Roseimicrobium gellanilyticum: one gene and its partner. The main gene of each other region encodes a partner of the protein of the gene in region 2 in a complex. Links are inferred from orthologs where the notes say so. Each region holds a gene or a part of one and is shown on either strand. Other genes may lie near its edges.

Evidence for each region. Proteins that work in one complex are often made in the same cells at the same time.
Region 1: the proteins of DES53_RS13645 (region 2) and dapF are in contact, whole or in part, in a solved structure (PDB 5YGU), measured with the Escherichia coli proteins. The link is inferred for Roseimicrobium gellanilyticum from one-to-one orthologs.

Annotation. Positions count from the first base shown.
Region 1 is NZ_QNRR01000004.1:538,496-541,473, forward strand. It holds dapF (diaminopimelate epimerase), read right to left. Parts: upstream 1,909-2,978; coding sequence 1,093-1,908; downstream 1-1,092. Other genes in the region: dapA (4-hydroxy-tetrahydrodipicolinate synthase), read right to left, coding at 1-725; DES53_RS14690 (hypothetical protein), read right to left, coding at 816-1,085; trpA (tryptophan synthase subunit alpha), read right to left, coding at 1,928-2,728. UniProt on the Escherichia coli protein: Involved in the succinylase branch of the L-lysine biosynthesis and in the biosynthesis of the pentapeptide incorporated in the peptidoglycan moiety. Catalyzes the stereoinversion of LL-2,6-diaminopimelate (L,L-DAP) to meso-diaminopimelate (meso-DAP).
Region 2 is NZ_QNRR01000004.1:279,033-287,035, reverse strand. The notes cover bases 371-3,137. They hold DES53_RS13645 (RNA pyrophosphohydrolase), read right to left. Parts: upstream 2,141-3,137; coding sequence 1,601-2,140; downstream 371-1,600. Other genes in these bases: DES53_RS13635 (Gfo/Idh/MocA family protein), read right to left, coding at 3,135-3,137; DES53_RS13640 (HAD family hydrolase), read left to right, coding at 2,323-2,979; DES53_RS13650 (SulP family inorganic anion transporter), read right to left, coding at 371-1,503. Outside these bases: more of DES53_RS13650, read right to left, coding at 1-370; more of DES53_RS13635, read right to left, coding at 3,138-4,187; DES53_RS13630 (DUF7133 domain-containing protein), read right to left, coding at 4,721-8,003. UniProt on the Escherichia coli protein: Master regulator of 5'-end-dependent mRNA decay.

The sequences.
Region 1 (2,978 bases), 250 kb from region 2 along the record:
ATGCTGAAGAGCGGGTTGAACTTCGCGTGGATGGCCTGGGCCTCGGCCCACTCACCCTTCAGTGCGTGCTGCACCATGGTGCTCATCTCCTTCGGAATCAGATTGCCCGCCACGCTCACGATGCCCACGCCACCCACGCTCATGAAGGGCAGGGTCAGGGAGTCATCGCCGGAGAGGACTTCGAAATCCGCGGGGAGGAGCTGCTTCAGCACGCTCACGCGGTCGGCATTGCCACCGGCTTCCTTGATGGCGCGGATGTTCGGGCACTCCTCGGCGAGGCGCACCACGGTCTCGATGCCAATCTCGATGCCGCAGCGTCCGGGAATGCTGTAGAGCATGATGGGCAGGCTCGTATTCTTCGCGATGTCGCGGAAGTGGCGGTAGAGACCTTCCTGCGTGGGCTTGTTGTAGTAGGGTGCCACCTGCAGGGAGGCATTCGCGCCAGCGGCCTCGGCCTCTTGCGTCATCTCAATGGCCTCACGCGTGCTGTTGCTGCCGGTACCGGCAATCACGAGACCACGACCACGGGCGATGCCCACGGTGAGCTGGATCACGCGGTCATGCTCATCGTAGTCCAGGGTGGGGGACTCGCCGGTCGTGCCGCACGGCACCACGCCCTGCACGCCGCCATCGAACTGGTAGTCGATGACTTTTTTCAGCGCATCCTCATCCAGTCGGCCGTTGCGGAAAGGGGTGATGATGGCGGTATGGGTACCTGCGAACATGGGTTTGTAGTTACGTGTTTTGACGAAAGACAATTTGAGAGAGGGAATACGCCAGCGCAAGCGCGCTGGAAGCAGACGAAGAGGGTGGCCTCACGCGCGTGCGCGGTCGGCATCGAGCGATTTTCCGCAGCAGGGGCAGTACTGCACGCCCGGGCTGGCGCTGTGCATCCACGCGCCGGCGGGCTTCAGGCAGTGCACGCATTTCCCGGCGAACTTCGCCCAGAGGATGCCGCTGAAAAGCAGCACCACGCCTGTAGCTTGCAGCCATTTCAAGTCAGACAATGCCATCACTGCGATTCCGAGAATCACGACCGGCCACGCGATGCGGTGGGCCTTCTGAAGGGATTGTCTGCTGGTCATAGGAAAATCAAACCTCCACGGTGCCTTCGAAGACGAAGTCCGCCGGTCCGTGCAGGGTCACGTTCTGGTAGCCGTCGGCTGTCTTCTGGAATCCGATCTGCAGGGTATCACCACCGCGCACGAGCACGGACACCGGCGAGGTGAAGCCGTGCAGTTCATGGGCAATCAGCGCGCACGCCACCATGCCGGTGCCGCAGGCGAGCGTCTCATCCTCCACACCGCGCTCATACGTGCGGATGGAGATGCTGTTTGGCCCGGTGATTTTTACGAAGTTCGCGTTCGTGCCCTTGGGCGCAAAGGCCGTGTGGTACCGCAGGCCGGCGCCGAGGCCGCGCACATTGGTATGCTCCAGGTCTTCCACGAAGACCACCGCGTGGGGCACGCCGGTATTCACGCTGTGGACGCTGAGCTCAATGCCTTCCACGGGGAGGGTCTGGTTCAGCTTCAGGCTGTGCGGCGCACTCATGTTGATGCGCACCTGGTCGCCCAGGTAGTCCGCGGAGATCATACCCGCGAGCGTTTCAAACTTCAGGCCACCGAGCTTGTCCTCATGGAGACGGTTCACGTAGCGGGCGAAGCAGCGCGCGCCATTGCCGCACATCTCGGCCTCGCCACCGTCCGCATTGTGGTAGCGCATCTTGAAGTCGCCGCCGTCTGTGGCGGGTTCCACGAGGAGAAGGCCATCCGCTCCCACGCCGCGATGCCGGTCGCACAGGCGGGCGATCGTTTCGTTGTCGATGTGCACGGACTGAGTGCGGTTGTCGAGCATGACGAAGTCATTGCCCGCGCCGTTCATCTTCCAGAATTTGAGCGTGGTAGCCATGGGGAAAGGGGCGGTGAAGCTAGACCGACTTCACGGCATCGACAAGAGGTTTCACGAAGGCGGCGAGCCTGTCCGTGAGGGCGCTGTCGGAGCCATGTTGTTCAATGAGCTTTACGATGGCGCTGCCCACCACGACGCCGTCTGCCATGCCGGCAACCGCGCCTGCCTGCTCCGGGGTGGAAATGCCAAAGCCCACGGCCACAGGCGTTTCCGTGGTTGCCTTGATGCGGGCCACTTGGGCCTCGATGCCGGTCGCCAGGGAGGTCTGCGCGCCGGTCACCCCCTCGCGGGAGACATAATAGATGAAGCCTTCCGCCTGGGAGGTCAGGACCGGGATGCGCTCCGCCGGGGTGGTGGGCGCGATGAGGCGGATGCGCTTCAGCGCCTCGCCGCCCACGAGTTCGGCATTCACGGAGGCCTCATCCGGCGGCAGGTCCAGCAGGAGCACGCCATCCGCTCCCGCGGCTGCCGCGTCCCGGTGGAAAGCCTCGAAGCCGTAGGTGTATACCGGGTTCAGATACGTGAAGAGCACGAGCGGGATTTGCGTTTCCTCGCGCAGCTTCTTGATTGCGGCGAGCACCTTCGGCGTGGTGGTCCCAGCACGCAGGGCGCGGTCCGCCGCCATCTGGTTCACAATGCCGTCTGCCAGCGGGTCGCTGAAGGGCAGGCCAAGCTCCACGATGTCCACGCCACACTTCTCCAGGGTGAGCACGATGTCGCGCAGGGTGTCCAGGTTCGGATCTCCTGCACAGATGTAGGCCACGAAGGCCTTCTTTCCAGAGGCGCGGAGGTCAGCGAAACGTTGGTCGATGCGGTTCATGGGAGCGTGCAAAAGGGGGTGGGAGCGTTAACCGCAGGGAAGGGGGCGCGCAAAGGGATTTGAGCGAGGGCGGAAAGTTGAAACGCAAAGCAACAAAGCAGCAAAGGAATGGCCGCAAAAGTACGCAGAGGACGCAAAAAAGGTGGGGGCGGGGCGTGGTGCGCTGCAGGGATGATTCCGGTTAACCGCAAAGGGGCGGAGAGGCAAAGGACGCAGAGGAGGGAGAGGGTTTGCCGTGTTTGGTGTTTCA
Region 2 (8,003 bases):
GAGTTCCGCCGCACCGAAGAAGAGATCCCCCTCCACGTGTACAATGGAGATGGAAGGATGCTGGCGCTGGGCATTGAGGGCGGCCTCCGCGAGATTGCCTTCCTTGTTGAACTCATACTCCACCAGCGAGGGACGCGCGGCCTTCCGCAGGTAGAGCATGATGGCCACCCCCACCCCGGTGAAGATGGCCACGTGCAGCGGCACCAGCAGGGTGGCGATGAAGGTGACCATGAACACAAACGCGTCCGACTTCGTGGCACGCAGGCAGATGCGGATCTGCCTCCGGTGAATGAGGGAGATCGCGATGCAGATCACCAGCGTGGCGAGAGCCGCCTTCGGCAGATACACGATGAGCGGGCCGAGGGTGAGTGCACCGGTGAGGCATACAGCACCACCCACCAGGCTGGAAACAGCGGTGCGCGCACCGCTTTCAAAGTTCAACGCAGATCGCGTGAGGCTGCCACTGGCTGGCATGCCGGCGAGGTAGGCACAGGCGAGGTTTGCCGCGCCGAGGCTGAGCATGTCCTGATTGCCATCCACGCGGTAGTTGCCGCGGCTGGCGAGGGTCTTGGCCATGATGCTGTTCTCCAGATTCGCCACGAAGGCGATACCGAGGGCCAGGCCAAAGAGCTGGGCGAACTGGGAGGGCGCCTCCGAGGAGAGGAAGGACGGAAACGGCGGCAGGAGATTCGCCGCGTCCAGTTCCCCACTCGCAAAGGTAGGCAGGAAAATGTTGAAGCGCTGCAGCAGCAGGCACACGAGCGGCCCGGGCAGCATGCTGATGAGGAATGCGGGCCACTTCGGCTTCCAGTGGCGCAGGGCCACATAACATCCGGCGGTAGCGAGCGCCACGAGAAGGGCCCACCAGTTTGCCGCACTCAGGTGCGTGAGGAAGTTCCACACATTGCCAAAGACATTCCCAGGCGCGGTCTCCCCCTCCTTCACCCGGGTGGCCACCCGCTCCACACCGAGGAGCAAGGGGGCCTGGTTGATCACAATCATCACAGACGCGCCGGTCACATACGCCACGATGACGCTGCGGCTGATGTACTGCGCGAGATCCGCGATGCGGAAATAGGCGCCGAGGATGAGCATGGCCCCCACCAGAAAGACCAGCATGGGCATGAGCTGCAGCTGGTCCAGGTGAGGGTATGATGCAAAATAGGAGAAGATGATGAAGGCGGAGCCATTCGTAGGCCCCAACACCGTGTGACGGGAACTGGCCAGCCACGGACCAATCAGCGCGGAGATGGCGGAGCACATCACGCCATACCGCAGCGGCAAGCCCGCCATGGAGGCGAAGGCCATGCCCTGGCAGAAGCCGAGCAGCGCCACATTGATGCCCGCGCGCACGTCCGCCTTCGCCTTCACCGTATTGTACCCCGTGAGGGTGCGCTTCAGCGGGAAGGGGTCGAGCGGGTTCTCCAGGGCAAACTTGCGCGCGGCATCCCAGATGGTCCACAATCCGTGCCAGACTTTTGCCGTGCCTGCCTGCCAGTCCAAGTGCGTCCTTTCTGAGTCAGGCCACCGTATGGGCGCCCCGGGGTTGTTGCTCGCTCTGTGGTGCCTTCACATGTCACACCATGACCTACGTCTGCACCTACTTCTCCATGCCGAAGAAGTCACGAAAGACACGGAGATACACGTCACGCTTGAAGCGCGGCACCCAGCTCATGTCGAACTTTTCCGGCCGGATCCACTTCCACTTGTCGAATTCGCGGTGGGCCGTGTTCAGATTGACGTCCGAGTCGCGGCCAAGGAAGCGGCAGAGGTAGTATACCTGCTCCTGCCCGGCGTAGACGCCGTACTTCAGCCGGCCCTTGGGGAATTCATAGCGGTAGCCACCTTTGCGGTCGAGGATTTGGATGTTCTCGGGCTTGAGGCCGATTTCCTCCTCCACCTCGCGGTAGAGGGCCTCATCCCAGCCTTCCCCCATGTCCACCCCACCCTGTGGGAACTGCCACGCGCCCTTCAATCCGGCGCGCTGGGCCACCAGGATGTTGTTCTCCATGTTCAGGATGATGGCAGCGACGTTTGGCCGGTAGAGAATGGGGGCCGACGAAGGCACACCGCGACCTGCCGTCGTTCCCTCCGAGGGAACCGGCTGCTCAACCGTCACATCTTGAGGAGGGACTGGCATGGATTGGCCTTTTAAAATTTCTTCCATTTCCAAAGATTTGCAAACTGGTTTGTCAAGAACTCTTAAGTTTCTGGCCACAACCGTTCCGACCCGTTACCAAGCACGGGTCGGGCCGGATGGATACCTTTTTTCACTTGGCAGGGGCGGTCATTTGAGCTTCGTGGAGAACGACAAACCCCACCATGAAAGCGTTCATCTTTGACCTCGACGGCACCTTGATAGATTCCCTGGCGGACATCGCGGAGGCGGTGAACCGCATGCTGGTAGAGCGTGGCTTCCCCCGGGCACCCCTTTCCGCCTTCCCCCGCTACGTCGGCGACGGCGTGCGCCCCCTCGTGGAGCGCGCCCTCCCCCCGGAGGCCTTGGACAAGGTGGACATCGATGCCTGTGTGGCGGACTACCAGCGCCACTACAACGACACGTGGAAGGACGCGACCGTCCCCTACACCGGGATGCGCGAGACCCTGGCCGACCTGCGCGAGCGAGGCATGAAGCTGGCCGTGCTCTCCAACAAACCCGACCACTTTACGAAGCTCTGCTGCGCCCACTTCTTCCCGGAAGCAGGATTCGAGATCGTACTCGGCGCCCGCGCCAATGTGCCCCGCAAACCCCATCCCCAAGGCGCCTTTGACATCTGCGAGGCTCTCGGCGTGATACCCGCGGATTGCGCCTATGTAGGCGACTCAGGCATCGACATGGAACTCGCTGTGAATGCCGGCATGCTCCCCGTGGGCGTGCGCTGGGGCTTCCGCGGCGAAACTGAGCTGAAGGAAAATGGCGCACGGCAAATCGTGGCGCACCCGGATGATTTGTTGTGTCTGGTGAATGGGGTGTGTTGAGGGGCAGTAGCCACTGGTCGTCAGTCATTGGGCGGGAGGGCGCGGTTGGGAACTTCCTTCCTTCTCGTCCTCGAAACTCTCAGTCTCCGAAGTTCCTCTGCGTCTCTGTGTCTCTGTGTTGAATCCAATGCAGCCTGCCACACCCAGCATTGCCATCACATCATCCCACTCGCCCTCAGCACCGTCTCCTGCACCGCGAGGTCATGCTCCGGCGTGAACTCCCACGCCTTCTCCCCGCGAATCGCTTTCGCGAAGTCCACCCAATCCGCCGCATAGCGCGGCAGGTTCTCCACCTTCACGGTCTGGATGCCCTTCTTGTACTCGCCACGCGGACGATCCAGCATGAGCCGCACCACGGGAGCCTCCAGCGGCAGAATCTCCACGGTGCCCATGTTCCCGCACACCACGAACTGACGCCGCGCGCCGCCCTGTACTTCAATCATGGAGCTGCGCACCGTGGCGGTTGCCTTGGGATAGTCCAGCACGGCAAGCATGTTGTCCGCCCAACCATCCTTTCCGCGCTGGATGTGTGGCGACACTTTCTCCGGCTTTCCCAGCAGGCGCACCACGGAGTCGATGACATGGCAGCCCAGCTCAAACATCGAGCCGCCCTTGTACGGCAACATCTCCACGCGGCCCGCGTCATCCATGAACTTGCTCATCTCCGCATGGATCACGGAAATCTCGCCCAGCCATCCCTCGCGAACAGCTTTCACCGCGAGATCGAAGCCTGAGTTGTAGCGGAACATGTAGCCCATTTTCACAAGACGCTTCTTCGTCGTCGCCGTGTCCAGGATGCGCTTGAACTGCTCCAGCGATTCCCCTGCGGGTTTGTCGAGATGCAGGTGCAGTCCAGCATTCACCACCTTCTCCGCCGTGTTCAGCAGGTCACTCACATCCGTCTCCACCGACACCGCCTGCAATCCGGTCGTATTCAGCAGTTGCTCCTCCGTGAGCCAGGGCAGCCCGGCATACGCCTTGTCCTTCTCCACCTTCTTGCGCTGTGCTTCATCAGGCTCCACGATGCCCACGACCTCGTAGTCACCACACGCACGCAACGTTTCGAGCTGGCCGGAGGCATGTGCATGCTTCGTCCCGATCTGGCCTACACGAATAGGCTTCACACTGTCGCCGGCTCCGTGGATGGATGATGAGAATGCAGAGGCTCCTGCGCCCAAGGCGAGTGTGTGAAAAGTGCGGCGGTTCATCGTGTGATGGTGACAGTGATGGATGGGGTGCAAAGGCAAACGAAGCGCGTGGGGGGGGCCTTGCGGGATTTGGTGAGATCAAACCAAGCAGCCGCGCTGGAACGAGAACGAGCACGCTCTGAGCATGAAGGTCAGGTTAGCGAAATCGAAGCGGTGCCGAAGGCCTTGGACTGCGTGCAGCCTGCTGCCGCTTTACCAAAGTGCAGCAGGCTGCACGCAGTCCAAGGACGCTTCGCGTCACAGCATCCGAATCAGTCGTGAAACATTGCGTTTCCATCCGATATCACGCAGTTTTCCCAACCTGACTCCTATGCTCTTTGCGTGAACTCATCCGCATCCTCTCAGTCTCCGAAGTTCCTCTGCGTCTCTGTGTCTCTGCGTTGAATCCAATGCAGCCCACCACACCCAGCACCCTTGCATCAACCACCCCGCATCACACCACTTACTCACAACCACAATACGCCAAAACAAAAAACGCCGCCCCGTTCCCGAGGCGGCGTTTGTGAAATGAATTCTCGTCTTCGCGTCGACGGCTACTTCTTCGCCAGCGCCTCCAGATAATCCAGAAGGCTCGCAAACTCACGCACGGTCAGGTTGTTCACCAAGCCGGGCGGCATCATGGAGATGGGGAGCTTGTCGCGCTTCGTGATGTCCTTCACCGCATAGGTGAATTCCTGCGAGGCGATGTTGCGGATCTTCACACTGTCAGCGCTCTCCAGCGTGATGAAGCCCATCTGCTGGCTGCCGTCCTTCAGGGTGAAAAGCTCTGAGGCAAAGCCCTGCGCAATGGTCTTGTTCGGGTCGATGATGTTCTGCGCGAGTTCAGGGCGCTTGTAGGTCTGGGCAATGTTCCCCAGGTACGGTCCCTTCTGCGGCTGGTCCATGCTGGTGGTGTGGCAGGCCACACACGTCGCACGCGCAAAGATTTGCTCACCGAGTGCCACATCCCCCTTGGTCTTCAACACCTGGGCAATCACATCCTCCGGCTTCAAGGTGCCGATGAGCGGCCCACTCGCAGCCGTCTTCTTCTCCAGCTTCATCGCCTTCGCAGCGTTCTGCGCCGCGGAGGCCACGGTTTTGTCTGGGTCGTCCATCGCAGCCAGCACCTTGTCCGCATACGGATTGTGCTTCAGCGAAGCCACCGCCTTGAGGATTTGCGCGCGGCGTTTCACATCATGCTGCCAGCCGGCATCAAGCGCCTTGCCGGAGAGTTCGCGGGACTCAGGGCTGCCGCTGGTGCGGGCACTGAGATTGAGCAGAGCCATGTCAGCCCACTGTGCCGTCGGCGTGCCGACCTTCTCCGCTTCCACTTCAAGAAGCTGGTGATGGTTCTCCAGCTTCGGGGAGTTCAGGAAGGCATTGCGCGCAGCTTCCTGTTCCTTGCCTGCGCCCTGGGCCTTGGCCAGTGTCACCAGTGCGGTGAGGGAAGCCTTCGCACCATCCGCGCTGTCCGTCTTCGCAAGTGCGGCAATGGCTTGGGAAAGCACCGTCGCACTGCTCGACTCATTCTGCGCGGCAGCCACGAGGAGCGGCACACCGGCAGCAGGGATATTCTCCGCGGCAGCGAGCTGGCCAACGGCATCCGGGATGAGCTTGGCATCGTTCTTCGCCAGCGTGAGGATGCGCTCCAGCGCTTCATTGAACTGGATGCGGTTGCGATTCAACTCGCTCACGAGGAAGGAAGATTCTTCCGGCGTGGCTTTGCTCAGCACCTCCTTGATGGCAGCAGCCACCTTCGGAGTCTCACCCCAGGCTTCGGGCTGGTAATACGGTCCGCGTGTATCGGGACGGGTACCCCACGAGTCCCCCTTCCACTCGCCTTCATGGAAATGCAGACGGCACAGGGCGGAGAGGAGCAGCTTGCGAGGCTCGCTCGCGGTCGTTTCGTTGATGCGCTTGATCAGGCCATCCACCACGGCGGGCTCATGCATCTTCTGCAATGCGCGAGTGGCATTGAGCTTCACCTGCGCGGTGCTATCGGCGCTGTCGAAGAGCGCGAAGCACACTTCATAAGCCTTGAGCTTCGCAAGCGCCTGCACAGACACATGTTGTGTCACTGCATCCCCATCACCGAAGGCGAGCTTTGCATAGTTCTCCAGCACCTCCTTGGGCCAGTCCTTCACGTTCGCCATGAAGCGCGAAAGCTCTGCCAGCCCCGCAGGGGTCTGGAAGGCCTTGGGAATGGAGAATTCCTTTCCTTTGCCCGGAGGCACCACGATACTGGCAACGTCGGCGAGACCCTTCGCCGCGATGGCAGCGAAGACGGTGTCATCGTCGGCAATGGGCTTGTTGCCCACCGTCACCATCGCCTTTGCAGGCACCTGTGTCGCTGCGAAGTAGGCGGCGGCACGCGTGGCAAGTGGTGCCTCGGTATTGTGAATATAAGCACTCAGACCCTCTTGCGCATCCGTGGGCAGGCCACGACGCACGAGTTCACGCTGCGCTTCCATGCGGCGGCGGTTGCTCGGGCTCTCCATCAGCTTCACCAGCTCCGCATCGCTGGCCTTCGTGAAGTTCGGCAGCGGCTCTGCCTTGTAGCCCTTCGGCTTCACACAGACAATGTAGCCCACGTTCGGCCCTTCCCAGTTGAAGGTCGCGCCCTTCCAGCTTGCCAGGAATACGCGGCTCATGGCATCCACATCGCCATCCGTGGGACGAGTCATCTTAATGAAGGGCTTCGGAGCTTCCGTCTCCTCATAGGTCGCGCCCTTGCGCTTCACGCTGTGGTGCCACAGGGCACCCGTGCCCCAGTCCGCGGTGAAGGGAGCGTTGTTCCACTCGCCGAACCCGGGCTCATCAATGTACACCGCACCGCAGCCCGAGCCGCCACCGTAGTCGGCCAGCGGCTGGATGGCTTCGTCATTGAAATTCTTGTACAAGCGGGGATAACCGTGATCACCGAAGCCGCCGGTGAAGTGGTGGAAGCGCACGTTCCAACCGCCACCGTCGTTGGTGTTGTCACGCGTGAAGATGTCCATGAGAGGGCTCACGGCGACTTCGAGGATGTTGCGCGTGCCCGTGGAGTACAGCGAAAGACCGGTGCCATCAGGACGCAGGCGGATGACGCCGCCGCCTCGATGCTGCAGGTGCGTGCCATCGGTGCCTTCCGCATCCATGAAACCGAAGTCACCACCGGCGATGTACAACCAGCCATCGATGCCGAGGCTGAGACCATTCGTGGTGTGGTCTGCGGGACGATCCTTGTAGCCGAACGCAATTCCCTTGATGAGTGTCTTGCGCTCTTCCGCCTCGCCATCGCCATCCTTGTCGATGAAGACACTGAGATCGGGAGGATGCACGACATAGAGACGGTCGTTGTCCCACACGAGGCCACGAGGGGCGTCGAGATCCTTCACAAACTCCTTCACTTCATCGGCGCGTCCATCGCCATCCTTGTCACGCAGGCGCAGGATGCGGCCACGCTTCGGGCTGCGGCCCAGCGAGCCGTTGCCATCGCTGGAGACATAAAGGTCACCATTTGGCGCGGCGGCGATGAAGACAGGATAGTTTGCCATCTGCGGCGGAGCGAAGAGCGTGGCCTCGAAGCCATCCGGAACTTTCACATCCTTCAGGATTTCCGCTTCCTGTTCCGGTGTGAGCTTCACCACCTGCGGCGGCACGTTGCCCTCTTTGGAATAGGGGTCCGCCGCCTTAGCCTCTTCCTTCTTTGCTGCAGCCACCTGCTTGGCATTTGCCTGCGCGCCGAGGGACTTGATGCCTTCGCCCTTTAGCGATACCTCGCGAATGCTCGCCCATCCACCCTGTGAAGTGCCGAGCACGTTGACGCGCACAAACTTGATGTCCTTCCCCGTGAAG